3 regions of the Streptomyces sp. NBC_01497 genome follow, and region 3 is predicted to be linked to each of the others. Evidence: riboswitches for the same ligand, from Rfam matches in the RefSeq annotation. Region 3 holds a riboswitch; each other region holds the start of a gene.
The links. Region 3 has a riboswitch for cobalamin ahead of OG310_RS11215 (ribonucleoside-diphosphate reductase subunit alpha). Riboswitches for the same ligand answer to the same signal wherever they lie in the genome.
Positions count from the first base shown of each region.

Region 1: another riboswitch for cobalamin. It lies ahead of OG310_RS27070 (cobalamin biosynthesis protein); the one in region 3 lies ahead of OG310_RS11215 (ribonucleoside-diphosphate reductase subunit alpha).
Region 2: another riboswitch for cobalamin. It lies ahead of metE (5-methyltetrahydropteroyltriglutamate--homocysteine S-methyltransferase); the one in region 3 lies ahead of OG310_RS11215 (ribonucleoside-diphosphate reductase subunit alpha).

Region 1 covers NZ_CP109427.1:6,414,679-6,425,043, forward strand. Annotated here, with positions in the region: gene OG310_RS27050 (cobyrinate a,c-diamide synthase) at 1-771, opposite strand, end outside; gene cobO (cob(I)yrinic acid a,c-diamide adenosyltransferase) at 917-1,516, opposite strand; gene OG310_RS27060 (putative cobaltochelatase) at 1,516-3,648, opposite strand; gene OG310_RS27065 (cobyric acid synthase) at 3,724-5,247, opposite strand; gene OG310_RS27070 (cobalamin biosynthesis protein) at 5,340-6,380, opposite strand; cobalamin riboswitch at 6,416-6,568, opposite strand; gene OG310_RS27075 (hypothetical protein) at 6,821-7,018, opposite strand; gene OG310_RS27080 (inorganic phosphate transporter) at 7,134-8,378, opposite strand; gene OG310_RS27085 (class II aldolase/adducin family protein) at 8,758-9,483, shown strand; gene OG310_RS27090 (alpha/beta hydrolase) at 9,545-10,365, shown strand, end outside.
Region 2 covers NZ_CP109427.1:7,942,034-7,952,398, forward strand. Annotated here, with positions in the region: gene metE (5-methyltetrahydropteroyltriglutamate--homocysteine S-methyltransferase) at 415-2,733, opposite strand; cobalamin riboswitch at 2,899-3,120, opposite strand; gene OG310_RS33555 (ABC transporter ATP-binding protein) at 3,482-7,309, opposite strand; gene OG310_RS33560 (MarR family winged helix-turn-helix transcriptional regulator) at 7,348-7,839, opposite strand; gene OG310_RS33565 (hypothetical protein) at 8,447-8,761, opposite strand; gene OG310_RS33570 (SDR family NAD(P)-dependent oxidoreductase) at 10,254-10,365, shown strand, end outside.
Region 3 covers NZ_CP109427.1:2,645,832-2,656,196, forward strand. Annotated here, with positions in the region: gene OG310_RS11200 (CASTOR/POLLUX-related putative ion channel) at 1-199, opposite strand, end outside; gene OG310_RS11205 (GNAT family N-acetyltransferase) at 524-1,018, shown strand; gene OG310_RS11210 (phosphotransferase) at 1,135-2,112, opposite strand; cobalamin riboswitch at 2,224-2,349, shown strand; gene OG310_RS11215 (ribonucleoside-diphosphate reductase subunit alpha) at 2,487-4,874, shown strand; gene OG310_RS11220 (ribonucleotide-diphosphate reductase subunit beta) at 4,991-5,947, shown strand; gene OG310_RS11225 (putative Ig domain-containing protein) at 6,364-8,451, shown strand; gene OG310_RS11230 (hypothetical protein) at 8,564-9,127, shown strand; gene OG310_RS11235 (hypothetical protein) at 9,088-9,285, opposite strand; gene OG310_RS11240 (GlxA family transcriptional regulator) at 9,379-10,365, shown strand, end outside.

The DNA of each region.
Region 1 (10,365 bases), 3.8 Mb from region 3:
CGTGACGGCCTCGCCGCCGACGGCCGCCACCGGATCCCAGGCCCGCGCGTCGAGCGGCGGCGCCGAGCGCGCGAGGGCCAGCAAGCCGTCCAGGTCGCACCCGGCGCGTACGTGCTCCGCGAGCGCACGCGTCGCCGCGACCGCGTCCGCGTGCCGTTCCGCGACCGGTACGAGCCCGAGGTGGCGCGAGGGCGTGTTCACGCCGTCCGAGCGGCGCAGCACCCCCAGCACGGGCACCCCGCAGTCCTCCAGGGCGTCGCGCAGCAGCTGTTCGTGCCGGTCGCTGCCGACCTTGTTCAGGATGACCCCGCCGACCCGTACGTCCGGGTCGAACGAGAGGAATCCGTGCACCAGCGCCGCCACGGACCGCGACTGCGAGGACGCGTCCACCACGAGCACGACCGGCGCGCGCAGCAGCTTGGCCACGTGTGCGGTCGACGCGAGCTCGCCGAGGCCCGCCGCACCGTCGTACAGCCCCATCACGCCCTCGACGACCGCGAGGTCGCAGCCGGCGGAGCCGTGCGCGAACAGCGGACCGATCAGCTCGGGCCCGCACATGTACGCGTCGAGGTTGCGGCCGGGCCGCCGGACCGGGCCGCCGCCGGAGACGGCGAGCGCGTGGTAGCCGGCGTCGATGTAGTCCGGGCCGACCTTGTGCGGCGAGACGATCAGGCCGCGCTCGGAGAACGCGGCCATCAGCCCGGTGGCGACGGTGGTCTTGCCGCTGCCCGAGGAGGGCGCGGCGATGACCAGCCGGGCGACGGCGGTCATCGCGCGGCCCCCGCCGCCGGACGTCCAGTGCGGTGGTCGCGGTGCCGGCCCCCGACGCGGAGTGCCGCGCCGGCCCCCGCACCGGGACGCTCAGCGGTGCGCGGCCCGCTCCCCGGCCCGGCGGTTCTCCGAGTACCGCGCGAGGTCACCATTCGATGCCTCGCTGGCCCTTCTGGCCCGCGTCCATCGGGTGCTTCACCTTCGTCATCTCCGTCACGAGGTCCGCGAAGTCCATCAGCTCCTGCGGCGCGTTGCGGCCCGTGATCACCACGTGCTGGGTGCCGGGACGGTCCCGCAGGACCTCGATCACCTCGGCGGTGTCCACCCAGCCCCAGTGCAGCGGGTACGCGAACTCGTCCAGCACGTACAGCCGGTGCGTCTCGGCCGCGAGGTCGCGCTTGACCTGCTCCCAGCCCTCGCGGGCCGCCTCCTCGTTGGAGAGCTGGCTGTCCCGCTGGACCCACGACCAGCCCGCGCCCATCTTGTGCCAGGCGACACTCCCGCCCTCGCCGCTCGCGCCGAGCGTCGTGAGTGCCTTCTCCTCGCCGACCTTCCACTTCGCGGACTTCACGAACTGGAACACCCCGATCGGCCACCCCTGGGTCCAGGCGCGCAGCGCGAGCCCGAAGGCCGCGGTCGACTTGCCCTTCCCCGGGCCCGTGTGGACGAGGACCAGCGCCCGGTTGCGGCGCTGGCGTGTGGTGAGGCCGTCGTCAGGGACGGCCTCCGGCTTTCCCTGGGGCATCAGGCGACCCTTCGCAGCTCGTTGGTGGTGGTGTGCCGCGCGGTACGCGCGTGCTGTTCGTCCCGTACGTCCTTGACGAGGCCCGCGATCGAGTCCGCGCGCAGTTCGTCCAGCGTCACCGCGGTGCCACCGAGCGAGGTCGCGAGCGAGCGGGCGAGACCGAGCCGTACGGGTCCCGACTCGCAGTCCACGACGACCGACGCGATGCCCTCCGCCGCGTGCAGGGAGGCGGCCCGGGCGGCCTGCGCCACGGCGGCCCCGCCGCCGGCCGCCGTCGCGCGCCCGTCGGTGACGACGACGAGCAGCGCGCGGCGCGCGGGGTCCCGCAGCCGCTCCACGCGCAGCACGTCGTGCGCCTTCAGCAGCCCCGCCGCCAGCGGCGTGCGGCCGCCCGTCGGCAGTGACTCCAGGCGGGCCGCCGCCGCGTCGACGGACGAGGTGGGCGGCAGCGCGAGCGCCGCGTCCCGGCCGCGGAAGGTGATCAGGCCGACCTTGTCCCGGCGCTGGTAGGCGTCGAGGAGCAGCGACAGCACGGCGCCCTTGACCGCGCCCATGCGCTGCCGGGCCGCCATCGAGCCGGACGCGTCCACGACGAACAGCACCAAGTTGCCCTCACGGCCCTCGCGGGTCGCCTGCCGCAGGTCGTCGCGGCGTACGAGCAGTCCCCGCCCGACGCGGCCGCGGGCCCGCTGGTGGGGCGCGGCGGCCTGCACGGTCGCGGCGAGGTGCAGCTTGGTCAGCGCGCCCCGGGGCCGCCGGGACCCGGTGGTCCTGCCGTGTTCGGTGCGCGCCCTGGAACGGCGTCCGGCCGCGCCCTCGCCGAGGCCGGGCACGGTGAGGACGCGGGCCCGGAAGGGTTCGCCGGCGCCGGTGGCGGGGCGTTCGGCCGGGGCGGAGCCCTGCCGGGGGACACCGTTGCCCGCCGGTTCCGGGGAGTCGGGGGAGCCGTCCGACGCGGGATCCTGTCCGGCCTCCGGCTCCTCGGGCGCCGGGGCGCCGCCGGAGCCCGGGCCGTCCGGTCCCGGGCCGCCGCCGGGTCCGTCCGGGCCGTCGTCCCCGCCGTCGCCGTCCGGGTCGTTCCCCTCGGGACCCGGTCCTTCCGGTTCGGGCCCGGGGGTGTCGTCGTCGAACTCGTCGAGCGTGCTGTCGAGCTTGTCCTCGTCCAGGCCCGGCGCGTCGAACGGGTTGCGGCGCCGCCGGTGCGGCAGCGCGAGCAGAGCCGCCTGCCGCACGTCGTCGGGGGTGACCTCCTCGCGTCCGGCCCACGCGGCGAGCGCGGTCGCGGTACGGGCCATGACGATGTCCGCCCGCATCCCGTCGACCTCGAACGCCGCGCAGGTCGCGGCTATCCGGCGCAGTGCCCCGTCGCCCAGCACGACACGCGGCAGCAGCGCCCGGGCCGCGACGATCCGCTCCCGCAGCGCCCCCTCCTCGTCCGCCCACCGGGCCGCGAAGGCCTCCGTGTCGTCGTCGTAGGCGAGCCGGCGGCGTACGACCTCGACCCGCAGGTCGGGCTCCCGGGACGCGGCGACCTCGACGGTGAGCCCGAACCGGTCCAGCAGCTGCGGGCGCAGCTCGCCCTCCTCCGGGTTCATGGTGCCCACGAGGAGGAAGCGGGCCGCGTGCCGCACCGAGACGCCCTCCCGCTCGACGTAGGAGGCGCCCATGGCGGCGGCGTCCAGCAGCAGGTCGACGAGGTGGTCGTGGAGCAGGTTGACCTCGTCGACGTAGAGCACCCCCCGGTGCGCGTCGGCGAGCAGGCCCGGCTCGAAGGCCTTGACCCCCTCCGCGAGCGCCCGCTCGATGTCGAGCGCGCCGACGAGCCGGTCCTCGGAGGCGCCGACGGGCAGCTCCACCATGCGCGAAGGCCGGTGCACGGCGGGCTCGTTGCCGTGCGGGCCGTCGGGGCACTGCGGGTCGGGAGCGGCCGGGTCACAGGAGAACCGGCACCCGGCGACGACGCTCAGCTCCGGCAGCAGCGCGGAAAGCGCCCGCACGGCCGTGGACTTGGCGGTTCCCTTCTCCCCCCGCACCAGCACACCGCCGACGGCGGGACTGACGGCGTTGAGCAGCAGGGCGAGCCGGAGGTCGTCCATGCCGACGACGGCGGTGAAGGGATAGGGGGTGGTCATGAATCTCCTTTGCTACGTGAGCCGTTCGGGGCGTGGAAGCGGGCGCCGCGTGGCCGGGGGCGGCGGCGGGGGTGCTCACGGCATCTGACACGGCGCCCCCGGCGGTACGAACGGGAGCCCCGGCGGCGCGCCCGTCTCGATCAGCCGCAGCAGCGCGGCCGTGTCCGCGTGCTCCTCCACCAGGTCCGCGAGCCGGTCCAGCTGTGCCTCGCGCAGCACCCCGAACTCGGTGTCCGGCGCCACTACGAAGCGCCGGCCGGCCTCGCGCGCCACCCGTGTCAGGTACGCGCGCCGGAACGCGTCGTTCTCCAGGACCCCGTGCCAGTGCGTGCCCCGGACCGCGCCGACGACGCAGCCGTCCGGGTCCTGGCCGCCCGCGGGGCCGGGCGTCACGAACGGCTCGCCGCCGCCGACCGACGCCACCCCGTGGTGGATCTCGTAGCCCTCGACCCGCTCGCCGAGTGCGGTCCCCACCGGCCGCGCCAGCGTCTTGTCCGCCGCGAAGCGCACCCGTACCGGCAGCAGACCGAGGCCCGGTACGGCCCCCGCCCGCGACTCGACGTCGTCCTCGATCCGTTCGCCGAGCACCTGGTACCCGCCGCAGATCCCGAGCACCGGTCGCCCCTCGGCCGCCCGCCGGGCCAGCTCGTGGGCGAAACCGCGCTCGCGCAGCCAGGCCAGCGCGCGGACCGTGCCGCGCGTGCCCGGTACCACCAGCAGGTCCGCGTCGGCCGCCTCGTCCACGCGGTCCACGAACCGCACGCGTACGCCCGGTTCCGCGGCCAGCGCGTCGACGTCGGTGAAGTTCGACATCAGCGGAAGCGCGCACACGGCGACGCGCAGCACCTCGTCGCCGACGGGCGGCAGGGCGGACCCGCTCGCGCGGACGCCGAGACCGCCGTCCTCCTCGTCGATGCCGAGCCCCTCGCGCCAGGGCAGGACCCCGTACGTGGGCCGCCCCGTGAGTTCCTTCAGCATGTCCAGTCCCGGCGTCAGCAGCGACACGTCCCCCCGGAACTTGTTCACCAGGTAGCCCGCGACGAGCGACTGGTCCTCCCGGCTGAGCAGCGCCGTCGTACCGAAGAACGACGCGAACACCCCGCCGCGGTCGATGTCGCCGACCACCACCACCGGCAGCCGCGCGGCCCGCGCGATGCCCATGTTCACGATGTCCGTACGGCGCAGGTTGATCTCGGCCGGGCTGCCGGCGCCTTCGCATATCACCGCGTCGTAGGTCGCCCGCAGCTCCGCCAGGCACTCCAGCACCGTGCCGAGCAGCGCCTCCTGGCGTCCTCCGTGGTAGCCGCGCGCGCTCAGCTCGCCCACCGGCCGCCCCATCAGCACCACTTGGCTGCTCGACTCGCCACCCGGCTTCAGCAGCACCGGATTCATCAGGGCGGTCGGCTCGACGCCGGCGGCCCGTGCCTGCATCGCCTGCGCGCGGCCGATCTCCGCGCCCTCACGTGTGACGAACGAATTCAGTGACATGTTCTGGCCCTTGAACGGCGCCACCTTCATGCCCTGCCGCGCGAGCCAGCGCACGATGCCGGCCGTCACCACGCTCTTGCCCGCGTCCGAGGTCGTGCCCGCGACCAGCAGACCACCGCCCCGTCCCGAGCCGCCCCGTCCCGAGCCGCCCCGCGCTCCCCGGGCGCCGTCGGGCGCGCCACCGGGCAGACCCGTCACCCCTGTCACCGCCGTACCTCCCCGCTCCGCCACGCCGTCGCCCACCCCGATCGCCGCACGGGTTCCCGCGCGCTTCCCGCCAGCGATCCCCGTATGGCTCCCCATGCCAGCCGCCCCGTCACACACGCCGCGAGTGCGAGCCAGGTCACGCGCCGCGACAGGCGTACCGCCCGCTCGACGTCCGGGACCTCCACTTCGCGCAGCCCCTCGCCCAGCACCGGCCGCTGCTCCACCCGCCCGCCGTAGGCCAGTGTCCCGCCGAGCCGTACGCCCAGCGCGCCCGCGAACGACGCCTCGACCGGGCCCGCGTTGGGACTCGGGTGGCGGCTCGCGTCGCGTCGTACGACCCGCAGCGCACGGCGCGGCGCGCCGCCCGCGAGGACCGCGAGCGCGGCCGTCAGCCGGGCGCCCGGCCATCCGACGGCGTCGTCGAGGCGCGCCGACGCCCAGCCGAACCGCAGGTAGTGGGACGAGCGGTGGCCGACCATCGCGTCCAGCGTGTTCACGGCGCGGAAGCCCACGAGACCCGGGACACCCGCGAGCGCGCCCCACACGAGCGCGCCGACGACCGCGTCGGAGGTGTTCTCGGCGACCGACTCGACGACGGCCCGCGCGAGTTGCCGCTCGTCCAGGGCCTGGGGGTCGCGCCCGCACAGGTGCGGCAGCCGGGTACGCGCCGCCTCGACGTCGCCGGCCGTGAGGGCGGAGCCGATGAGTGCGGCCTCGCGGGCGAGGGAGGTGCCGCCGACGACGGCCCAGGTGGCTGCCGCGCCCAGGGCGAGCGAGGCGGTGCGCCGGTCCCGCAGTGCCCGGGCCGCCAGCGAGGCCGCGCCTGCGGCCGACCCGACGCAGACGGCGGTGAACAGGGCCCCGCGTCCCCGGTCGTCGTGCCACAGCAGCCGCTCCGCGGCGCCGGCGCACCGCCCGAAGGCGGCGACAGGATGGCCGCGGCGCGGATCACCGAGCACGGCGTCGGCGATCAGGCCGAGCCCGGCGGCCGCGCCGAACGCGAAGGTGTCCTTGACGGCTCTGCCACGGGCAGGCATGGGGCAGTGTCCTCACTCAGGGTCCGCGCCCCGGCTCGACGTGAAACACGGCGGCGAGAGTTCCTGGCTCCCGGCGCGCCCCGGGGGCGCTCACCGGTGACAGTGGCGGGACCGCGCCGGATTCGCACCGGCTTCCTCTGTTGCTGCCGCGGTAATGGCCACGGAAGTCCACCACGCCCCACAACGCCCGTCAACCTCACCCTTGACCTGCGGTGGTGCAGTGTGCGAAGAGCCACACCCGGGCCCGGGCGGACACGTCATAAGGGCTCCCGGCGGGCACGCACGCGCCGTGTCCGGGCGGCCCGCCCGCGCGGACCGGCGGCGCCGGGCACTTCGGTACCGGCGCCGCTCCGGCGCCCGTACCCGGCGGGCCCGTGACGCGCCGAAGTCCCTCGCGTGCCCGGGCACGCGAGGGACTTCGGCCGTCCTGCGAGAAGCGCTCAGCCGACGATCAGGAAGATCCCGTACGCGACGGCCGCCGCGCACAGGGCGAAGCAGGCGTACGCGGCGGATGTGACGACCACCGAGCCCTGCTTGGCGAGCCCCACGGTGCCCAGGGCGAACAGGCCCACCAGGGCCACGCTCACCAGCAGGCTGACGCCGAAGACACTGCCGACGGATGCCCAGTCGATGTTCATACGGCCGTGTCCCTGTCCTTGTCCCTGACGGTGGCCCGGTGCACGCACCCGGCCCGATTCGGCTGTCCCTCGCGGGCGAAGGCGGTGATGCGGGCCGCACCCGCCGCCGGGCCGCTCATGCCGCGGCCGACTGCGGAGGCGCGGGCGCGGCGGCGGCCGGCGCGGGCGCGGGGATGGTCGCGCTGAGGTCCCCGTCCTGCTCTCGGGCGCCGGCACCGGATGGCGCGGCCACGGCGGCCCCGGCGGGCTGCGTGGTCATGCCGCTCGCCGTCACGCTCTGCGCGGTGACGGGCCGTCGGCGGGCCGCCAGCCAGATGACCGTGGAGGCGGCCACCAGTACGGCCGCCACCACCGCGATGCCCCAGGCACCCTGCCCGGCGACGAACTCCGCGCCCGCCGCGACCAGCGCGGCGGCCGGCAGCGTCAGGCACCAGGCGATCGCCATCCGCGACGCGGTCGACCAGCGCACCACCCCGCCCTTGCGGCCGAGGCCCGCGCCCATCACGGCGCCCGAGCACACCTGCGTGGTGGAGAGCGAGAAGCCGAGGTGCGAGGAGGCGAGGATCGAGATCGCCGCGCTGGTCTGCGCCGCGAAGCCCTGCTGCGGGCGCAGGTCGGTCAGGCCGGTGCCCATGGTGCGGATGATCCGCCAGCCGCCGATGTACGTGCCGAGGGCGATCGCCAGACCCGAGCAGACGATGACCCAGACCGGCGGATTGGAGCCGGGAGCGATCACGCCGCCGGTGACGAGCGCGAGCGTGATCACTCCCATCGTCTTCTGCGCGTCGTTGGTGCCGTGTGCGAGGGAGACCAGCGCGGCGGAGGCGATCTGCCCCGCGCGGTAGCCCTTCGCGGTGGCCGCGTCGCCCGTGTGCCGCCCGATGCGGAAGGTCAGGCGGGCGGCGACGAGCGCCGCGAGCCCGGCCACCGCCGGGGCGGCGACCGCGGGGAGGAGGACCTTGGTGATCACCACGTCGCCGTTGACCGCCGAGGCGCCCGCGGACATCACGGCCGCGCCGATCAGGCCGCCGAACAGGGCGTGCGACGAACTCGACGGGAGTCCCAGCAGCCAGGTGACGAGGTTCCAGAGGATGGCACCGACCAGGGCCGCGAAGATGACCTGGGTTCTGATGCCCGACTCGTTGACGATCCCGCCGGAGATCGTCTTGGCGACCTCCACCGACAGGAAGGCGCCGACGAGGTTCAGGGCGGCGGACATCGCCACCGCGATCTTGGGGTTGAGCGCACCGGTCGAGATGGTCGTGGCCATCGCGTTGGCGGTGTCGTGGAAGCCGTTCGTGAAATCGAACGCGAGGGCTGTCGCGATCACGACCGCGAGCAGCAGCGTCACATGCTCCATGTACCCAGGCAATCGTTCGACGGGGTGTGTGGCCGAGATGAACGTAGGGAGCGTGGATGAACGCAAGGTGAACTGGGTCGGTATTCGCGGTGTCTCTCCTGACGATTCGCCCCGGACCCCGTCCCCGGAGCCCCCCGTATCACGGAGGACATCCGAGGCGACGTGAGCCCCGTACGCAACCGTGCGCGAGCCCGGGACCGTTCGCGCGCACCCCTTTCTCGCGGCCGGCGCGCGCGCCCTCCCCTCCCGCGCGCCTCGTTCCCGGAGCCCACGACTCCGCCGGGACCGCAGCCCGGATCCCCCTGCCCGCGGCGGACGTGCCCGGGACCGCTCCCGGCCGCCCCCGGCGTGGCGCTGGCACGATCTCCCCATGACAGAGATGACAGAGATGACGGATCAGCAGGCGGACCGGCTCAGGGACGCGCTGACCGGGCCGTGGCTCGACCTCGTCGCCACCGCCCGCAGGACCGCCGCGGAGGGCCTCGTCGTCGGCACCTCGGGCAATGTGTCCGTCCGCGTGGACGACCTCGTCCTCGTCACCCCCAGCGGCGTGGCCTACGACCGGCTCGGCGCGGCGGACACCGTCGCCGTACGCCTGGACGGCACGCGGGTCCTCGGCGCCTTCACCCCCACCAGCGAACTGCCCATGCACCTCGCCGTGTACCGCACCACCGACGCCCAGGCGGTCGTCCACACCCACGCCGTGCACGCCACCGCCGTCTCCACGCTCGTCCCCGAACTGCCGCTCGTGCACTACATGACCGCCGCGCTCGGCGGGCCCGTGCGGGTCGCGCCCTACGAGACGTACGGCAGCGACGCCCTCGCCGAGCGGATGCTCGAAGCGCTGGAGGGCCGGTCCGGCTGCCTCCTGCAAAACCACGGCGCCCTGACCTACGGGGCCTGTCTCGACCAGGCGTACGACCGCACGGCGCAGCTGGAGTGGATGTGCCGGGTGTGGCTCACCGCCGCGGCGGTGCCCGGCCGGGAGCCCTCGCTGCTGTCACGGGAGGAGATCCGCAGGGTCGGGGAGAAACTCGCGGGCTACGGCCAACGCCCCGCCGGCGGGGCAGGCCCGGGGCCGGGGGGCACGGGCGGACAGGGCTGAACGGCCCCACCGGGGCCGACGCCCACTGGCGCGGGCGGGCGGGGCCCCGGACACTTGGGGAGTGCGCCCCGCTACAGCGACGGCAGCTGCCGTCACCACAGTGATCGGGATCGGTGCGGCTGCGGCAGTCGCGGCCGGCCGCTACGCGAGCGACGCGGCACTCAAGGCACCTCCCCGACGGCCCCTGCCCAGCGACCCGAAGGTCACCGTGCACGGCACCGCGGCCGGTCGGATCACCCTCACCCGCAGCCTCGCGTCACTGCGTCCCGGCACGTACGGCCTGAAGGGGCCCGGCGTGCATGCCGCCGTCGGTCCGGTGGTCGGGGGCGCCGAGCGCAGCGCGGACACCGTCGTACGGCGGCTCCTGCGGGTCAGTCAGGGCAGGCTCACGCCGGGCACCAGGCTCTGGCTCACGCCCGAGGTGTACGCGGGTGACCCCCGCAGCGCGCTCGGCCTCGACCACCGCGAGGTGCTCGTCCCCGGGGAACTGGGCGACGCGCCCGCCTGGTTCGTGCCCGGCACCCGCGACACCTGGGTCATCTGCGTCCACGGCCTCGGCACCGGCCGGGCCCAGACGATGAACCTCATGCCGTTCCTCACCGAGCGGCGCTTCCCCCTCCTCGCGGTGTCCTACCGGGGCGACGAGGGCGCGCCCCGCCCCAGGGAGGGCCTCGGTCACCTCGGCGAGACGGAGTGGCGCGATCTCGACGCGGCCATCGGCTTCGCCCTGCGCGGCGGTGCCCGGCGCGTGGTTCTCTACGGCTGGTCCGTCGGCGCCACCATGGCGCTGCGCTGCGCCGTCGGCTCCGAGCGCAGGTCGCGCATCAGCGGACTGGTCCTCGACTCACCCGTGCTGGACTGGCGCGCCACCCTCAGGGCCCT
Region 2 (10,365 bases), 5.3 Mb from region 3:
GCCGCGTGCCACGTGCAGCAGGACCGGCGCCGGCCCGGAGCCCGCTCCTTCCAGCAGGACGGAAGCGCTCACGAGAACGGTGGCTCGCGTGTCGCGGCCGGAGGTCATGAGCCGGGCTGTTCGTCGTCGCGTGAGGCATCGGCGTACACGCTGCGGGGACGGCCGAGTCGACCCCTGTGACCCTCGTGAGCCCCCTGGTCCAGTGCGATCAGCAGCCGGCGCCCGGGCTGCCTGCGCACGGTGAGGCAACCCCCGACGTCGCGCGGGTGCGATGCGATCACACGCGCTGTCCCCCACGATCTCCCGTGGCGTGCGCTGCGCCTATGGGCCCCTCGCGCCTCTCTCCTGAGGTCCGATGCCCGTCGCGCGCGGCCGGGGCCGCCGCTGGACGCCCCGGCCGCGCGCGACTCCCGGTCAGGAAGAGGCGAGCTCGTTTCGTACCGTGCGGGTCGCGCTGACGATGTTCTCCAGTGAGGCGCGGGTCTCGGGCCAGCCTCGCGTCTTCAGACCGCAGTCGGGGTTGACCCAGAGCCTGTCGGCGGGAATGGCCTTCAGCCCGGTGCGGAGCAGGTCGGCGGCTTCCTCGGCGCTCGGAACGCGTGGCGAATGGATGTCGTACACCCCTGGCCCGGCTTCACGCGGGTAGCCGTGCGTGGCGAGTTCGTGCGCGACTTGCATGTGGGAGCGGGCGGCCTCCAGGCTGATGACGTCGGCGTCGAGGTCGTCGATCGCCTGGACGATGTCGCCGAACTCCGCGTAGCACATGTGGGTGTGGATCTGGGTTTCCGCTCGCGCCCCACCGGTCGTGAGCCGGAACGCCTCCGTGGCCCACGCCAGGTAGGCGGCGCGGTCCGCGGCCCGCAGCGGGAGCGTCTCCCGCAGCGCGGGCTCGTCCACCTGGACGACGGAGGTGCCGGCCGCCTCCAGGTCGTCCACCTCGTCGCGCAGGGCCAGGGCGACCTGCCGTGCCGTGTCGCCGAGAGGCAGGTCGTCGCGGACGAAGGACCACGCGAGCATGGTGACCGGACCCGTGAGCATGCCCTTGACCGGTCGATCGGTCAGGGACTGCGCGTGGGCTGTCCAGCGCACGGTCATCGGCTCCGGCCGGGAGATGTCACCGACCAGGATCGGCGGCCGGACGTAGCGGGTGCCGTACGACTGCACCCAGCCGTGCCGGGTGGCGAGGTAGCCGGTCAGTTGCTCGGCGAAGTACTGGACCATGTCGTTGCGCTCGGGCTCGCCGTGCACCAGGACGTCCAGGCCCGTCCTCTCCTGGAAGGAGATGACGTCCTGGATCTCGGTCCTGATGCGCTCCTCGTATCCGGCGGTGTCGATGCGCCCCGCGCGAAGGTCGGCACGGGCGCCGCGCAGTTCCGCGGTCTGCGGGAACGAGCCGATCGTGGTCGTGGGCAGGAGGGGCAGGCCGAGGTGCGCGCGCTGGGCCGTGGCCCGCTGGGGGTACGGCTGGGAGCGGTGGGCGTCGGCCTCGGTCACGGCCGCGGCGCGGGCGCGGACGGCCGGGTCCCGGGTGACGGGGGATTCGGCCCGGGACGCGAGGGCGGCGCGGTTCGCGGCGAGTTCCGCGGTGATCGCCCCGGTGCCGAGGGACAGGCCCGTGGCGAGCGTGACGATCTCCGCGGTCTTCTGCCGGGCGAATGCCAGCCAGCGCAGGATCTGCGGTGCGATGTCCCGTTCCGCCGCCGTGTCCAGCGGGACGTGCAGCAGGGAGCAGGACGCCGACACGTCGACCCGGTCGGCGAGACCGAGCAGCGTGCCGAGGGTGGCGAGGGACTTCGTCAGGTCGTTGGCCCAGATGTTGCGACCGTTGACCACTCCGGCGACCAGACGCTTGCCGGGCAGGCCCCCGACCGCCGCGAGGGCGTCGAGGTTGGCCGCCGCGGGCCCGGTGAAGTCCACCGCCAGTCCCTCGACCGGTGCTTTGGCCAGCACCGGCAGCGCGTCCCCGAGACGGTCGAAGTAGGAGGCGACCAGCATCTTCGGCCGGTCGGTGAGTGCCCCGAGATCCCGGTAGGCGCGTGCGGCGGCATTCAGCTCGGCCGGGGTGCGGTCCTGGACGAGGGCCGGCTCGTCCAGCTGCACCCACTCGGCGCCCGCGGCGTACAGGTCGGCGAGGACGTCGGCGTACACCGGGAGCAGCCGGTCGAGCAGAGTGAGCGGGTCGAAGTCGCCGGGCACACCGGGGGCGGGCTTGGCGAGCAGGAGATAGGTGACAGGACCGACCAGGGCCGGACGGGCGGCAAGGCCCAGCGAGAGGGCTTCCCTGAGTTCGGTGACCTGCTTGGCCGAGTCGGCCGTGAACACGGTGCCGGGGCCCAGCTCGGGCACCAGATAGTGGTAGTTGGTGTCGAACCACTTGGTCATCTCCAGCGGCGCGACGTCCTGCGTCCCGCGTGCCATCGCGAAGTAACCGCCGAGCGGATCGGCGGTGACGGCGTCCCGGTGGCGCTCGGGGATCGCGCCGACCATCACCGTGGTGTCAAGGACGTGGTCGTAGTACGAGAAGTCGCCCGTCGGAACCTCGTCGACGCCGGCCTCGGCCAGGTGCCGCCAGTTGTCACGGCGGAGTTCGGCGGCGGTCGCCAGAAGGCCGTCCGGGGTGACGCGGCCTTTCCAGTAGCCTTCGATGGCCTTTTTCAGTTCTCGGTTCTGTCCCTGACGGGGGTAGCCGTACACGGTGGCCCGTGCTGCCGCGGCTGCGGACTTGCTGGTCACGGAAATCTCCTTCGCGAGATGACTCCTGAGGATCCCGGCGAGGGGATACGGAGGCGAAGGGAGGACAGACCGGACGGTCCACGCGCGCTGTCGGCGCGATGCTCCGTCCGGTGCGTACGCCGACCCGCCCACGAGGTCACCGGGAGGTCCGCGTACGAGGCTGGCTCCGCACGCGGGCAGTTGGCAGGTCTTCGGACTCGCGGGCACGCCCTCCCGGGGGAGGACATCTACTGGCCGTCGCTTCCCAGGCCCGTACCTTCAGGCCCAGTGCTGATGACGGCGGTCGTTCCCGCTCACCGCTGCGGGGCAGTCCCGGATTCCCACCGGGTTCCCTCTTACGACGCGTCTGCCTGGCGGGCAGGGCGAACCAGCTGCATGGTCCAGCCTAGACGGCGCGGCGCGTCTTGGGCAGCACCGCTCGGAACGTGGGACGCGAAAGGAGACGGCGATCCGGCCTGCCCGGGGGGCGGGGCCCGGGAAGACCTCCGCCACCGGGCCCGGCCGCGGGATCCGCCGTGCCTCACGGCTGGCGTGCTGCGACGGCCCCGGTCCGGGCGATGTCCCGTCGGTGTCCTCATCGCCTTCGGGACCCCCTCGCGCCCGCGGGGTCCGTGCCCCGTGCGGGACCGCCAGGGCCCCGGGGAGACAGTCGTGGGAGGAGTGGTCCCGGCCTGAACACTGTCAGTGACGGTACGGGGTCGATGCCGGTCAGGTCATGACCTGTGTCCTTGGTCAGCGAGGGGGCCGGCTACCGGGCGGCCCGGTCGGCGGCCGGCGGTGCCGGCCTGTCCCCGCCGAGCAGTTCGAAGGCCTTCCACATCCGGGCGTAGGGGCCACCGCGGGAGAGCAGTTCGTCGTGACTGCCGATCTGCTGTACGCGACCGTCGCCGAGGACCGCGATGCGGTCGGCCGCACGGGCGGTCTGGAGCCGGTGGGCGATCACGATCGTGGTGCGGTCCCGCGCCACGCGCTGCATCGCCTCCGTCACGCGGGCCTCTGTGGCGAGGTCGAGGTTGGAGGTGGCCTCGTCGAGCAGCAGGATCACGGGATCGACGAGTTCGGCGCGGGCCAGCGCTATCAGTTGCCGTTGTCCGGCCGAAAGGGAGCGACCCCGTTCGGCGACCTGGTGGTGGTAACCGCCGGGCAGAGCGGCGATGAACTCGTGCGCTCCCACCGCTCGCGCGGCTGCTTCGACCCGCGCGTCGGTGGCGTCGGGGCGCCCGTAGGCGATGTTGTCGCGCAGCGTGCCGGTGAACAGGAACGCCTCCTGGGGTACGTAGCCGAGCTGCGCCCGGAACCAGGGTGTGTCCAGTGTGCGCAGGTCATGGCCGTCGACCTGGATGCTGCCGGTCACCGGGTCGTAGAAGCGGGCCAGCAGCTTGAGAGCCGTCGATTTCCCGGCTCCCGTCTCCCCGACGAGCGCGAGGGTCTCACCCGCGGCGATCGACAGGTCGACGCCGCGCAGCGCCTCCGGTGGTCTGGCCATCGCCTCGTTAAAGCCCGGCAGCGGCCGGGCGTCGGCCGGTCCCCTGCGTTCGCGGCGCTCGGTCCCGGAGGCCGTGGGATAGGCGAAGCGCACGTCACGCAGGCTCACCGCGCCGCGGAGGCGCTCGGGGACGCGGGGCCGGTCAGCTTGGGGGGTGCTGGTGTCCAGGTCCATCAGTTCGCCGATCCGGCCCACGGAGATACGTGTCTGCTGCCAGGAGTCGAAGACCTGGGAAAGCTGCTGGATGGGCGAGAAGAAGAGGTCGATGTAGAGGATGAAGGCGATGAGCGCGCCCGTGGTCAGGTGCCCTGAGGCGATCATGCCCGCACCCACTCCCAGCACGATCGCGTCCGCGACCGCGGAGAGGAACTGCACGAAGGGGAAGTAGGTAGCCGCCAGCCGCTGCGCCCTGACCCGCGCGGTCAGGTAGTCGCGGCCCAGCCGGCGAAAGCGCCGCTGGGTGTGCTCCTGGTGCACGAACGCCTGTGATTCGCGCACTCCTGACAGGCTTTCCTGGAAGTCGGCGTTGAGGACCGCGATCCGGTCCCGGGCCTCGGTGTACAGCTTCCTGGAGCGGCGGCGGAAGACCGCGGTCGCTGCGGCCAGGGGTACCACGATGGCCAGGGTGCACAGGCCGAGCTCGGTGTCGGACGCAACCAGGGCGATGCCCACTCCGACGAAGGTCACCAGCGAGACGAGCGCGGAGAGCAGTCCGTTCTCGACCAGGGACTCGAACTGGTCGACGTCGGTGGTCATCCGGGTCATGATCCGGCCGGCCATCTCCCGCTCGTAGTAGTCCAGCGACAGCCGCTGGAGCTGGGCGAAGACGCGAACGCGCAGGGAGAGCATGACCCGTTGTGCGGTGCGCCCGGTCACGAAGGTCTCGCCGACGCCGACGAGCAGATCGGCCAGGGTCACCGCCAGGAACAGTGCCGAGGCGGCGAGCAGCACCGCGGCCGAGCCGGCCGACACACCGCTGTCGATTCCGGTCTTCACCAGGACGGGACCGGCCAGTGCGGCCAGGGCGTCCAGCACGACGAGGACCAGGCCGAACAGCAAAGGGCGGCGGAAGTCCCGCAGCAGCCGAAGCAGGGAGAACCCGGGCATCCGCGCCGATTCCGAGGCCAGATCGATCCTGGCCGCGTCGCGCACCGGCTTCAACCGGGCCACCCGGGCCAGAAGTTCGGGTGTCGCTGCCAGGCTGCGGTGTCCGCCGCCGCGGCCGCTTCGGCCCAGGCCCGCTCCCAGACTGGGCGCGCCGGTGGTGACAGCGGAGTACCGGCGCCCGGTGGCGCCGCCGCGGGTCCAGGCGGCGGCGGTCGTCGCTGCCCGCGCCGCCGGTGTCAGTGCTTCGACGGGCTCGCCGGCCGGCTCGGCCTGGTCCTCCTCGTCCCCGGTGAGCAGGGTTCGGTAGAGCGCGCAGCGTTCCAGCAGGTCTTCATGGCTGCCCTGGTCGGCCACCCGTCCGCGGTCCATGACGACGATCCGGTCCGCCAGGTGAAGGGTGGAGCGACGGTGGGCCACGAGGAGGGTGGTGCGACCGGCCATGACGTCGCGCAGGGAGGCGTTGATGGCCTCCTCGGTGTTCGCGTCCACCGCGCTGGTGGCGTCGTCCAGGATCAGTATCCGCGGATCGCTGAGCACGGCCCTGGCCAGGGCGACGCGCTGGCGCTGGCCGCCGGACAGGGTCAGGCCGCGCTCTCCGACCTGCGTGTCGTACCCGGCGGGCAGGCCGGTGATGAACGCGTCCGCGTGGGCGACCCGGGCCGCGGCCCGGACCTGCTCCTCGGTGGCGTCGGGACGGCCGTAGCGGATGTTGGCGGCCACGGTGTCGGAGAACAGGAAACTCTCCTCGAAGACCGTCCCGATCTGGGAGCGCAGCGGGTCCAGCGCCAGGTTCCGCAGATCGTGGCCGTCGACCCGCACCACCCCGGCGGTCGGGTCGTAGAAGCGGGAGACGAGCAGGGTGGCCGTGGTCTTGCCGCTGCCGCTGGAGCCCACGAGGGCCACGCGTTCGCCGGCGCCGACGCGCAGGTCGAATCCGCTCAGTACCTCGTGCCCGGCTGGTTCGCCGGAGCCGCCCTCGGCGTCGTAACCGAAGCGCACGCCGGTGAACTCGATGTCGCCCCGCAACCGTCCGACAGTGACGGCACCCGGCGGGTCGGCGACAGCGGGCGCGCGGTCCAGTAGCTGCAGGATCCGGTCCATGCCCGCCCTGGCCTGCTGGGCGACCACCAGGATGCCCGCGAGTTGCCTTGCGGGTGCCAGCAGTTGGGCCACGTAGGTGGAGAACGCCAGGAACGTCCCGAGGCTCAGGCTGCCACGCAGCGCCAGCCAGCCGCCCAGGGCGAGAACGGCGACCTGCCCGAGCGAGGGGATGGCCTGCAGCAGGGGCTGGTAGCGCGCCTGCAGCCGCACCGTGCGCATCTGCGTTCCGTACAGGGCCTGGCTCGCGTCCGCCAGGCGTTCCAGTTCGCGCTGTTCCTGGCCGAACGCCTTGACCACGCGCACACCGTTGACGTCCTCGTCGACGATCTGCGCCACGTCGCCCTCCCGCTGCTGGGCGTCCCAGGTGGCCGGGAACATCCGCCACCGCATCCGGTACGAGACCACCAGCAGACCGGGGACCATGACCAGGCTCACCAGCGCCAGCAGCGGTGACAACCACACCATCACAACAAGCGAGAGCAGCATCGCCAGCACGTTGCCGCCCACGTTGGGCAGATAGCTCAACAGTCCTTGTACGAGGGAGGAGTCGGAGTTGGCACGGGCGACGAGCTGGCCCGTCGGCATCCGGTCCAGGCTCGCGAAGTCCATCCGCTGCAGCTTCGCGTGCATGGCGTCACGCAGATCCAGTTGCACCGCCAGCGCGACCTTGCTGCCGTGGAAACGCCGCAGGTAGGCGAAGCCGAAACCGGCTGCGGCCAGCACCAGCAGGGTCACCAGCCACGGCCACAGCGCGCTGCCGGGGCGGATGATGACGTGGTCGACGATCTGGCGCTCCAGCAGCGGAACCACCACCTGGCAGGCACTGCCCAGAACCGCCGCCCCCAGAGCCAGCGAAAGATCACGCCGGTGCCCCAGGGCCATGTCACCCAGGCGCCGGATCCAGCCGGCCTCGGCCGCCGTCACCGGGGCTGCTTACGTCGGGCGGCCCTCGCCTGCTCCAGGCGCTGCGGATAACTCTCGTCCAGCGCGTCACCGAGCCACACCAGGGACTCCAGCACCCGCGCGCCGTCCGGAGTCAGGGCGCACAGCTCGGCGATGCGGGCGAACATCTCGTCCTCGACCTCGCCCAGGAGTCGCCGGCCCGCCTCAGTGAGGGAGAGGGTGACCGCGCGCTGGTCCTCCTCCGCCTCGGCACGCAGCAGCAGTCCGCGCCGGCACAGCGCGTCGACCGCGGAGCTGACCGTCGGCCTGCCCAGCGCCAGCCGGGCCGCCAGACGCGAGGCCCGCTCGTCGCCGGCGGCGACCGCGGACAGCACCCGGTAGTGCGCCAGGTTCAGTCCCGCGCCGGCCCGTTCGACCACACGCGACAGGCGCGCCAGGGCCCGCACCGCCTGCGTGGCACGCAGCCGCTCGTCCAAGGAGGGCGCCCCGACAGGCGTGGTGTCATCCATGTCCCGGAGCGTAGCAAACATGGTTCGCCCATCGAACCAAATGAGCCGGGGTCGCCCCCGGACACCGGCGCCGACGCGGCTGCCGGTAGACCAGGAACAGGCGGGGAGCGGCGATCCGGATGATCTTGAGTGGATGAAGGACTACCGTCGGTGAAAAGGACGCGTGGACGGCCGCCGGTGAGGCACGCCGCCGACCGCCGTGGTGGCGGCCGCGTCGGTATGTTTTCGGGCCGGAACGCAGTCGTTTCGTGCGCTTGTGCCATCTGTTCGCTCGGCGGCCAGAAAGATCACCGGAGCACTCAAGGCGGAATCCGCGACGACGACCGCCAGGCCGGGGATCGAGTGAGCGCCGAGTGGCACCGCACGCCGGTCGTCTGGATGACGGTGCTCCTTCGCCGTCGGCGACAGCGGGCACGCCGGCTGTACGGTCAGCGAAGACCCGCGGGAACCGGGGCATCCTTCTGGTCGAGCTCCGCGCCCACCTGCGCGATCTCCCGCCTGCGGTAACTGCCGAAGTGGGAACTGGGCTTGTCGATCACGCATCGCGGTCGGCCGGAACTCTGGTAGATCTGCGGTGCGCAGGGGCGCGTGCAGCATGACCGGCGCGTCAATGGTGGAACATCCGCTGGGCGATCGTGTGGTTCCCCATGAGGCACATCACGAACTCGGTGTCCTCGCCTGCCCGGCTCATCAGCGAGCTTCCCGCGTTCTTTCGGAAGATCACGAACCCGTGAGGCGCATTCCTCTCGGCCTGCTCCAGAAATGAATTCCACGGTGCTCGCGACTCGGGAAGACTCCGAATCTCGGCGGAATCCAGGGGCGGTACGAGACTCTCATAACGCCGCACAGCGTCGTCGAACGAGCCTGGCGGTGGAATGTCAAAACGGGTGACTTCGTAACTGGTCGCCTGAGGCTGGGGCATGTTCGGGATCTCCCTCGGTGTGCGAATGGGCCGACGACGACCGTGGCTCTTCGGGTCGTAGGGGGAGGCGGGGGAGGTGTTGTGCTGCGCGGCACAGGAGACATCTCGCGGAGACAACCTCCCACCTTCGTCCCGTCTCCCGATTCTCTCCGGGACAACGGTCAGTCGCATCAGTCGGACGACCACCGCCGCGCACCAGGAAGTGCGGTTGTGTGCCTGTCGGCGTGAAAGGCCGGACCGCCAACAGGATCACATGACCCTGCTCGGCGAGTGGAAGATCCTTCGACCCGAGCCGACAGCGGTCGTGGCCCCGGTCCGAGAGAGCCGCAGCCCGGACACCCCGCTCCGGCTGCCCGGCCTCTCGCCACCACCTCGACCGTGCTGAAGCGGCCCGTCACAGCCTCGACATCCGAGTCGTCGATTCCGTCGAACACGAGTGAGTCCCGGAACGATGCGCCGGTCAGCATGACCAGCACCATCACGGTCCACAGCCGACCACGGCAGCGACGGCCAAGGGCTTGACGGAGCGTCGCATCCGGTTCCCGGAGGACAAAACGTACACGGTCTCACGCGACGCCGCCCCGCACAGGCGGCGTCGCGACGCGGCGGACATATGGCACGCCCTTGGTCGTGCGGGTGGGCGCCGGCGAGATCTCGCGTCGGGCTGTCACCGCTCGCTATGGGAGCCACGCGCGCGGCATCCCGTCGCAGTGAGGCAGAGGAGGCGAAGACACCGGGAGAAGACACCTGTGGGGCAGGGCAGCCCGTATCCCAGAGCAGGCTCCCACCCTCATCGCATCCCCGGAACGTCCGGCGGTGCGGGCGCCGGTCAGGTCGGAATCGGTGGCACCGCGACAGAGCCCATCGTGCCGTACACTCTGTACGACAGGATGTATGGCAAGATTGTTGACGCGCTGCGGGCCAGTGTTCCCAAGTGGGTGGGCGTGTGTGTAAGGCGCTCCCCTCGGTGATCGCGTCCCCGACAGGCGAAGGTCGGTAATAGCTGCAAACCGTGAAGAGAAGGATTTTCTATGGCTGTTGAGCCACCACGACGGTCCCCATCGCCCTGACGAACACGGCGTGCCCCTCCCCGTGATCGCTCACTTCGATGATCTTGACCCTGTCAGCATGTTGCACAACACCTGCTACGCGTTGTTGGCCGAACGGACCTGCGACTGCCCTGGTGGCACGACAGAGGCCCATGGAGCACGCACCGTCGCGGCCCGTGATCCCAGCGCGATGCGCTCCGCCGAGATCCCGGATCGTGCGAGGGCGACGTGGTGGCAGATTCGGCCCAAGCTCGTGCCGGTCACTGCCTGACCCGCACCCTCCGGCTTCACCTGAGCGGAACCGGTCCGGTAGAGGTCTGGCGTCGTCGCCCTCTGGGCGTGCGACCGGTGCCGGATGAGGCCACGGAGCGGGTTACGTCCGTCGCGTTTCCGATACAACACCCACTCACACCCACCCCACTCGATCGAGAAGGAAATACCGCGTGTCACTCCTATCAACACCCTTCGACCTCAGGGCCACTGCTGCGGATGTCCTGGCCGGCGTGGACCTGACCGGGCAGCGCCTGATCGTTACGGGCGGCGCTTCCGGGCTGG
Region 3 (10,365 bases):
CCGTCAGCCGGCCCGGCAGCGACCGCGGCGAAGTGGGGTCCGTCCACACCAGTACGGCGCTGACCGGGAGCACGAAGACCAGGCAGGTGATCACCAGCCAGCCCATCAGGGTGCCGGTGCTGCGCGCCAGCGTGCGGTCGAACCGGTAACGCGCCCGGTCGCGTAACGCGGACGTCCGCGACCCCTTCGGTCTTCCCACTCCCACCCCGCCCTTTGTGCCCTGCGCCGCGCTCCAGGCGGGTACGGCACCGCCCCGCCCACCACCGCACAGTGCCGCCCGCCGCACCGGAACACGCCGTATTCGAAGGCTGGTTCACCCTTTCGGGGAGGCGCACCGGCCAGGCGTACCGAGTGCGCCGGAGCGGACCGGCTCGCGGCTCGGGGAGCTCCGCGCCGCCCGGCGCGGGCCGGCTCGCGTGGATGCGGCTCCGCGCCGCCGGCACCGGACCGCCCCGGCCTCCCGCGTCTCTTCGCCGCCGCCCACCCGGGCCCGCTGTCACACCCCTCCCGCACACTGGACGGCATGGACTTCACGATCAGGCGGGCGGAGCCGGGCGAGTACGCGCGCATCGGCGCGATGACGGTGGACGTGTACATCGGGGAGGGCCTGGTGGCGCCGGACAATCCCTACGGAGAGCAGTTGCGGTCCGTGGAGATACGGGCGCGGGAGGCGGAGGTGCTGGTCGCGGCGGACCCCGACGGCACCCTGCTCGGCGCGGTGACGTACGCGGGGGACGGCGGCCCCTGGGCCGAGGTCGCGCGGGCCGACGAGGCGGAGTTCCGGATGCTGGTCGTCGCGGCGGCGGCCCGCCGGCGCGGGGTTGGCGAGGCGCTGGTGCGCGCCTGCCTGACGCGAGCGCGCGAGGCGGGCCACCGGGGGGTCGCGCTGTCCACGGAGGCCCGCATGACCTCGGCGCACCGGATCTACGAGCGGCTCGGGTTCCTCCGGGATCCCTCGCGCGACTGGTCGCCGCGCCCGGGAGTGGACCTGCTGGTCTACGCGTTGGCGTTCTCCTAGACCGGTCCCCGGGACGCGAGCCTGCCGTATCGGGCGCGTGCGTCGCGGACCCGAACGGGCCGCCGGCGGGCCCCGGCGCGCGGGGCGCCCGGAGCGCGTCGGCCGGGCCCGGCCCCTCAGGACACGGCCAGGGGCCCCAGCCGGGTCTGCGCGAGATCCAGCCACCGCTCGACGTCGGCGGGGCCGTGGTGCCGGACGGCCCAGTCGGCGAGGCGCAGGCTCATGTGGGCCCACAGGGGCAGCAGGACTGCGGGAGGCAGCGCGTCGAGCACGGCGTCCAGGCGCTCCACCACGCCCGGTTCGCACTGCAGTCCTTCGAGTCCGAAGCGCAGGGTGACGAGGTCGAGCCGCCGGTCCCCCCGCCCGGCGCCGTCCCAGTCGACCACTCCGCTCAGCGAGCCGTCGGGGGCGGCGAGCATGTTGCCCGGATGGAAGTCGAAGTGCACGGCGTCGTCCGGGGGTCCGGGGCCCGCGGCGACGGCACGTACCCGCCGCTCCAGCGCGGCCGTTCGCCGGCTGTGCTCGCGCAGGGGCCCGTGCAGACAGAAGCCGGGGCCGTCGTCCTGGAGGTGGAGGCCGACCCGCGGGATGTCCGGGCGGCCGGCCAGCCGGCCCGCCATCGACTCGCTGAGTGCGAGCGCCCGGTCGAGGGCGGTACGGGTGAACCGCCGCACGGCACGGCCGGGCAGCACCTCCTGGACGATCACCGCGGCGTTACCGGTCCGGGCCGCCAATTCGGTTGCGGGGCACGGGAATCCGTCGCCGCGCAGCAGTTCGCAGACGGCGAGCGGTCCGGCGCGCAGAGCGGCCACGGAGGTGTCCGGCCGCCAGGTGAGCACGGACCGGTGACCGTCCTGCCACCGCACGTACGCGGCCCCGACCTCCCCGCCGCCGCAGGGCCCCTCGACCGTCAGCCGGACCCCGGTTGCGGCATACACACCCTCGGCCGCACGCGCCGCGTCCAGGGGCCGCACCCGCCGCGCGGAGCCCACCCGCTCCCCCGTGTCCGGTCCTCCGGCGGCTCGTTCCCGGGCGTCATCCGCACCGCGAGGCAGCGCTCGGGACGCGCCGGGCCCGGGGTCGCGAGCGGTCACGGGAAGCACCTCCTCCGGCTCCGAACGATATCCCAGCGGGCCGACGGCACGGCACGCGAACCGCCACGCGACACAACATCTAGTGGTCGTTGCGCGCTGCGCCCCCAGATGTATGCTCATGCCGCTGCCGCCGCAGGGGAATCCGGTGTGACTCCGGAACTGTCCCGCAACGGTGTACGCGGCGTGCCCCGGCACGCCCGCACAAGTCCGAGTACCTGACGGCAGCCGCCCCGGCGCGGTGCCGGGGCCGCCAAGGACGTCCGGGTCTCGTGGAGCGGGCCGGTGGACGCGGTGGTGCCCTGCCCTGCCCGGGCCGGTGCCCCCGTCGCCGCGCCCTGCCTCGCCTGGCCCGCCCAGCGAGGAGAGCTCTCAGCGTGACCATCGCACCCGCGGAACCCGTCTCAGCGCGACTGCTGAGGATCCTCGGCGACCTCAGCGCCGACCTGCCCGATGTCGAGCCCGGGCGGGTGGCCGCCGCCGCGCTGCGCGGCCGCAGCGCCCGCGCCGACTCGGCCGAACTGCGGGGCCTCGCGACCGAGGCCGCCGCCGGGCTGATCCCCGAGGACCCGGCGTACGGCCGCCTCGCGGCCCGGCTGCTGGCGCGCGCCGTGACGGAGGAAGCGGCGGGCGAGGGCGCCGTGTCGTTCTCGGCGTCGATCGCGGTCGGCCTGCGCGAGGGGCTGATCGGGGACCGTACCGCCGCGTTCGTCGCCGCCCACCGGGTGGCGCTGGACGCGTTGGTGGACCCGGACGCGGACGACGGTTTCGAGTACTTCGGCCTGCGGACCGTGTACACGCGCTACGTGCTGCGCCATCCGACGACGCGCCGGGTGATCGAGACGCCCCAGCACTTCCTGCTGCGGGTGGCGGCCGGGCTCGCCCGGGACACCTCCGAGGCGGCGCTCGCCGAAGTCGCGGAGCTGTACCGGCTGATGTCGCGCCGGGAGTACCTGCCGTCCTCCCCCACGCTGTTCAACTCCGGCACCAGCCACCCGCAGATGTCGTCGTGCTACCTGCTGGACTCGCCGCTGGACGAACTGGACTCGATCTACACCCGATACCACCAGGTGGCCCGGCTCTCGAAGCACTCCGGCGGCATCGGGCTGCCGTTCTCGCGGGTGCGGGCGCGTGGTTCGCTGATCCGGGGCACCAACGGGCTGTCGAACGGCATCGTCCCGTTCCTGCGGACCCTGGACGCCTCCGTCGCCGCCGTGAACCAGGGCGGCCGGCGCAAGGGCGCCGCCGCCGTCTACCTGGAGACGTGGCACGCCGACATCGAGGAGTTCCTCGAACTGCGGGACAACACCGGTGAGGAGGCCCGCCGCACCCACAACCTGAACCTGGCGCACTGGATCCCGGACGCGTTCATGCGCCGGGTCGCCGCCGACGAGGACTGGTCGCTGTTCTCGCCGTCCGACGTGCCGGAGCTGACCGACCTGTGGGGCGATGCCTTCGACGCGGCGTACCTGGCCGCCGAGCAGGCCGGTCTCGCCCGCAAGTCGCTGCCCGCGCGGGAGTTGTACGGCCGGATGATGCGCACCCTCGCGCAGACCGGCAACGGCTGGCTGACCTTCAAGGACACCGCGAACCGCACCGCCAACCAGACGGCGGAGCCGGGCCGGGTCATCCACTCCTCGAACCTGTGCACCGAGATCCTCGAAGTCACGGACGACTCCGAGACCGCCGTGTGCAACCTCGGCTCGGTCAACCTGGGCGCGTTCGTCGCGAGCGGCCCTTACGCCGGGGTGGACACGGCCCTGGACTGGGTGCGTCTCGACGCGGCCGTCCGCGTCGCCGTGCGCTTCCTCGACCGCGTCGTTGACCGGAACTTCTACCCGACCGAGGAGGCCGGGCGGTCCAACTCCCGCTGGCGGCCGGTCGCCCTGGGCGTGATGGGCCTGCAGGACGTGTTCTTCACCCTGCGGCTGCCGTTCGACTCGGACCCGGCCCGGGAACTGTCGACCCGGATCGCGGAGCGGATCATGCTCACCGCGTACGAGATGTCCTGCGACCTCGCCGCGGCGGACGGTCCGTTGCCCGCCTGGCGGGAGACCCGCGCGGCGCGCGGTGTGCTGCACCCGGACCACTACGCCACCACGCACCACTGGCCCGAGCGGTGGCAGGCGCTGCGTGCCCGCGTCGCGACGACCGGGATGCGCAACGCGCTGCTGCTCGCGATCGCCCCGACCGCGACCATCGCGTCGATCGCGGGCGCCTACGAGTGCATCGAGCCGCAAGTCTCCAACCTGTTCAAGCGCGAGACGCTGTCGGGCGAGTTCCTCCAGGTCAACCCGTACCTGGTGGCCGATCTCAAACGGCTAGGGCTGTGGAGTGCGGCGACCCGGCAGGAACTGCGCGACGCCAACGGCTCGGTGGCGGGCGTCCAGGGGGTGCCCGCCGGACTGCGGGCGCTGTACCGCACGGCGTGGGAGCTGCCGCAGCGGGCGCTGATCGACCTGGCGGCGGCCCGTACGCCCTACCTCGACCAGGCCCAGTCGCTGAACCTGTTCCTGGAGACACCGACCATCGGCAAACTCAGCTCGATGTACGCGTACGCCTGGCGGCAGGGCCTGAAGACGACCTACTACCTACGCTCGCGCCCGGCGACCCGCATCGCGGGCGCGGCCACGGCCCGCGCCACCACCGCTTCCGTACCGCCGCAGACGGCCCCCGGCCCGGTTCCCGCGCTCGCGCCCGTCGCCGATCAGGACGCCGTCGCCTGCTCCCTCGAAAACCCCGAATCCTGCGAGGCATGCCAGTGAATCCCCCCGCCACACCCGCCACCACCGCCACGGGCCCGGCCGGCCCCGCCGGATCGCCGGCGGCCCCGCGCAGGGGCAACCTCCTCGATCCCGGGTTCGAGCTGACCCTGCGGCCGATGCGCTACCCCGACTTCTACGACCGCTACCGCGACGCGATCAAGAACACATGGACCGTGGAGGAGGTCGACCTGCACTCCGACGTGGCCGACCTGGCGAAGCTCTCCCCCGCCGAGCAGCACATGATCGGCCGCCTCGTCGCGTTCTTCGCCACGGGCGACTCGATCGTCTCCAACAACCTCGTGCTGACCCTCTACAAGCACATCAACTCGCCCGAGGCGCGCCTGTACCTGTCCCGGCAGCTGTTCGAGGAGGCGGTGCACGTGCAGTTCTACCTGACGCTGCTGGACACGTACCTGCCCGATCCGCAGGACCGTACGGCGGCCTTCGCCGCGGTCGAGAACATCCCCTCCATCCGCGAGAAGGCGCGGTTCTGCTTCGAGTGGATGGACGCGGTGGAGAAGCTGGACCGGCTGGAGAGCAGGGCCGACCGCCGTCGCTTCCTGCTGAACCTGATCTGCTTCGCCGCGTGCATCGAGGGCCTCTTCTTCTACGGGGCCTTCGCGTACGTCTACTGGTTCCGCAGCCGCGGTCTCCTGCACGGCCTGGCGACCGGCACCAACTGGGTCTTCCGCGACGAGACGATGCACATGAGCTTCGCCTTCGACGTCGTCGACACCGTCCGCGCCCAGGAGCCGGACCTCTTCGACGACGAACTCCAGGAGCAGGTGACCGCCATGCTGCGGGCGGCCGTCGAGGCCGAGCTGCAGTTCGGTCGCGACCTGTGCGGCGAGGGCCTGCCGGGCATGAACACCGACTCGATGCGGCAGTACCTGGAGTGTGTCGCCGACCAGCGCCTTGAGCGGCTGGGCTTCGCGCCGGTGTACGGCTCCGAGAACCCGTTCTCCTTCATGGAGCTCCAGGGCGTCCAGGAGCTGACGAACTTCTTCGAGCGCCGTCCGTCGGCGTACCAGGTCGCGGTGGAGGGTTCGGTCGACCTCGACGAGGATTTCTGACCGTCCGTTCCGAACGGGTCGACCGAACGTCACTGATGAGAGCCGGTCCGCCTGGGCGGGGCGGTGGGAGCCGGGCCGCCCGGGCGGCCCGGCTGCCGTCACGCGGCCGCTCCCGTGCCGCCAATACCCTTTCCAATTCCCGTCCATGGAGCGGCAAAGTTCTGCCAGCACGGCTGTTCGAGGCCGCCGGGTCCGGCTACGTTCTGGCCGTCCCGCCGAGTCGCCACCCAGCGGCACGGCAGGACGACTGAATTGGCATGTCCATGACGCATATGGACCGGTCTCCCGACGGTTCGCGCTACGCGCGTCACGAGCCTGCCCTTCAGAGCGCCGAGAACCCTCATTTCCGGCTGTGGCACCGCGGCCCCACCCGGGCCTCGCGGTACCGGCCTCGAATCGATGGAGGCGACACCCCCATGCGTTCCCAGCGCCCGATACCCTCAGGCAGACCCGCCCGGAGCCTGCGAAGACTCCTCACCAGGGCCCTTCCGGCCCTCGCCCTCGGCCTCGCCGGCTTCGCGGCGGCCCCGGCCGCCGGCGCGCAGCCCGCACCGGCTCCCCAGGTCTCCCAGGTTTCCCAGACCACCCAGAACGCCAGGGCCCTGACCGACCCCGCCCGGCAGGCGGTGCACGCGACCGGCACGCCCGGCCAGAAGGTCGCGACCGAGCACCTGTGCGCGGAGGCCACCCGGCCCGGCACGATGTCCTGCTTCGCGCAGCGCAGGACCGACATCGCCCAGAAGCTCGCCGCCGCGGTCTCCCCGAACGCGGTGTCCGGCCTGAGCCCGGCCAACCTGCACAGCGCCTACAACCTGCCCTCGACCGGTGGCTCCGGTCTGACCGTCGCCCTCGTCGACGCGTACAACGACCCCAACGCCGCCTCCGACCTGGCGACGTACCGCTCGCAGTTCGGCCTGTCCGCCTGCACGGTCGCCAACGGCTGCTTCAAGCAGGTCAGCCAGACCGGTTCGACCACCTCGCTGCCGACGAACGACAGCGGCTGGGCCGGCGAGGAAGCGCTCGACATCGACATGGTCAGCGCGATCTGCCCGAACTGCAAGATCATTCTGGTCGAGGCCAACTCGCCGACCGACGCCAACCTCGGCGCGGCGGAGAACGAAGCGGTCGCGCTCGGCGCGAAGTTCGTCTCCAACAGCTGGGGCGGCGACGAGTCCTCCTCGCAGACCGGCGAGGACACCTCGTACTTCAAGCACCCGGGCGTCGCGATCACCGTCTCCTCGGGTGACGAGGCCTACGGTGCCGAGTACCCGGCCACGTCCCAGTACGTGACCGCCGTCGGGGGCACCGCGCTGACCACCTCGTCCAGCACCCGCGGCTGGAGCGAGTCGGTCTGGAAGACCAACAGCACCGAGGGCACCGGCTCCGGCTGCTCCGCGTACGACGCGAAGCCCACCTGGCAGACCGACACCGGCTGCTCGCGGCGTATGGAGTCCGACGTCTCCGCGGTCGCCGACCCCGCCACCGGCGTGGCGGTCTACGACACCTACGGCGGCTCCGGCTGGGCGGTCTACGGCGGCACCAGTGCCTCGTCCCCGATCATCGCCGGTGTCTACGCGCTGGCCGGCACCCCCGGCTCCGCCGACTACCCGGCGAAGTACCCGTACACCCACACGTCGAACCTGAACGACGTGACGAGCGGCAACAACGGCTCCTGCTCCCCCTCGTACTTCTGCACCGCGGGCAGCGGCTACGACGGCCCGACCGGCTGGGGCACCCCCAACGGCACGGCCGCCTTCACCGCCGGCACGAGCACCGGCGGCACCGTGAGCGTCACCAGCCCCGGCAACCAGTCCACGACGACGGGCAGTTCGGTGAGCCTGCAGATCGCGGCCAGCGACAGCACGGGCGCGGCCCTCACCTACAGCGCGACCGGCCTGCCGACCGGACTGTCGGTCAACGCCTCGACCGGACTGATCTCCGGCACGGCGAGCACCGCGGGCACCTACGCCGTCACCGTCACCGCGAAGGACAGCACGGGCGCCTCCGGTTCGGCCTCGTTCACCTGGACCGTGAGCACCTCCGGCGGCGGCTGCACCTCGGCGCAGCTGCTCGCGAACCCGGGCTTCGAGTCGGGCAACACCTCGTGGACCGCGTCGAGCGGCGTCATCACGACCGACTCCGGTGAGGCGGCGCACGCCGGCTCCTACAAGGCCTGGCTGGACGGCTACGGCGCCACGCACACCGACACGGTGTCCCAGTCGGTGAGAATCCCCGCGGGCTGCACGGCCAAGTTCACCTTCTACCTGCACGTCGACACGTCGGAGACCAGCACCAGCACGGCCTACGACAAGCTCACCGTCACCGCCGGCTCCAGCACGCTGGCGACCTACTCCAACCTCAACAAGGCCACGGGTTACACGCAGAAGACCTTTGACCTGTCCTCCTTCGCCGGTTCCACCGTCACGCTGAAGTTCAGCGGCGTCGAGGACTCCTCGCTGCAGACCAGCTTCGTCGTGGACGACACCGCCCTGACGACCGGCTGAGCCAGGAGGGGGCCCCGGCCGCAGCGGCGGCCGGGGCCCCCTCACGCGTCACGCGGGCCCGATGGATCCTGATCCACCGGTGGCACGTCCCACCCGCAAGGAGGCCACCCCCATGCGTCGAACGACCTGCGCCAGGACCATCGCCCTCACGGCTCTGACCCTGCTCCTCGCGGGCTGTGGAACACCGGGCGGAAGTGAGGCGGGCAGCAGCGGCACCGCATCACCGTCGTCCCCGGGACCGCCCGCGTCATCGCCCCTGCCTTCACCGCCCTCTTCGTCGTCACCGCCCCCTTCGCCGTCACCGTCGTCCGCGCCCCCGACACCGCCACCGTCCTCGTCCCCGCCCGGCCGGGGCTGCGCGACGGCGCAGCGGGAACTCGGGGCGGCCGACACCGGTCATACCTTCTGCCTGGCGGCCGGGGACACGATCCGCGTCTTGCTGGACGGCACCACTCCCAGGCCCTGGCAGCCCGTCACGCGTGACGGCAGCGGCCTGGAGCCGACCAGCGGCGGCATCGTCCACCGGGCGGGGGACGCGTCCGCCGCCTACCGGGCCGTGTCGGCCGGGACGGTCCGGCTGACCTCGTCCCGCCCGTTGTGCCCGCACGAGCCGGGCCGGATCTCCTGCGGGGGACTTCAGGAGTGGACCGTCACGGTGGTCGTGACGAGGGCCTGAGTCCGCGGTGGCCGCCCGGCGTCCTGACGGGCGGCGGCCCTGAGCTGACGGTCCACCCGCCGCTCGTGGGCGAGTCCGAACAGGGACGGGAGCGCCACGAGCACGAAGATCCCGAGGTCGATGAGGATGCCGAGGAAGTTGTCCACAGTTGCGTTCATGAACACCAGTGTTCCGCCGCTGACTCCTTACCGTCAGTGGCAGAACTGCCGTGCACCATCGCATTACTGCCATCGTCGTGCACACTGGTGGGCATGCTGAACAACGTGGCCGCCGTCCTGCTCGACGGCGTGCACCCCTTCGAACTCGGCGTCGTGTGCGAGGTGTTCGGCCTCGACCGCAGCGACGAGGGGCTTCCCGTCTACGAGTTCGCGGTGGCGTCAGCCGAGGGCCCGACACTCTCCACCCACTGCGGCTTCACCATCGGGAACCTGCACGGCCTCGACCGGCTCGACGCCGCTGACCTGATCTGCGTGCCCGCGGGCAACGACTACACGCGCCGCACGTTCCCGCCGCAGCTGCTGGACGCGCTGCGCCGGGCCGTGGACCGGGGCGCCTGGGTCCTGAGCGTCTGCACGGGCGTCTTCGCCCTCGGCGCGGCGGGCCTGCTCGACGGCCGCCGCTGCTCGGTGCACTGGCGGCAGGCGGACGAGCTGCGACTGGCCCACCCGCGCGCCGACGTCCAGCCGGACGTGCTCTACGTGGCGGACGGCCCGGTCATCACCTCGGCGGGCACCGCCGCGGGCATCGACGCCTGTCTCGAACTCGTCCGCCTCGAACACGGGCCCAAGGTGGCCAACGCCATCGCCCGCCGCATGGTGGTCCCGCCCCATCGCGACGGCGGCCAGGCGCAGTTCATCGAGCGGCCGGTGCCGAGGAACAGTTGCGACACGGTCGGCGGGGTGCTGGCGTGGATGGAGCGCCATCTGGACCGGGAGATCACCGTCGAGCAGCTGGCGGAGCGGGCGCACATGGCGCCGCGCACCTTCGCCCGTCGCTTCCAGCAGGAGACGGGCACCACGCCGTACCGCTGGCTGCTGCGCCAACGGGTGCTGCTGGCACAGGAGTTGCTGGAGGGTACGGAAGAGACGGTGGACGCGGTGGCGGGCCGGGCCGGCTTCGGCAACGCGGCGACACTGCGCCACCACTTCCTGCGGACCCTGAGCACGACCCCGCACGCCTACCGGCGCACGTTCCGCGGCGCGGACGCGCCGGACGGCACCCGGCCCGTCGCCGGCCGA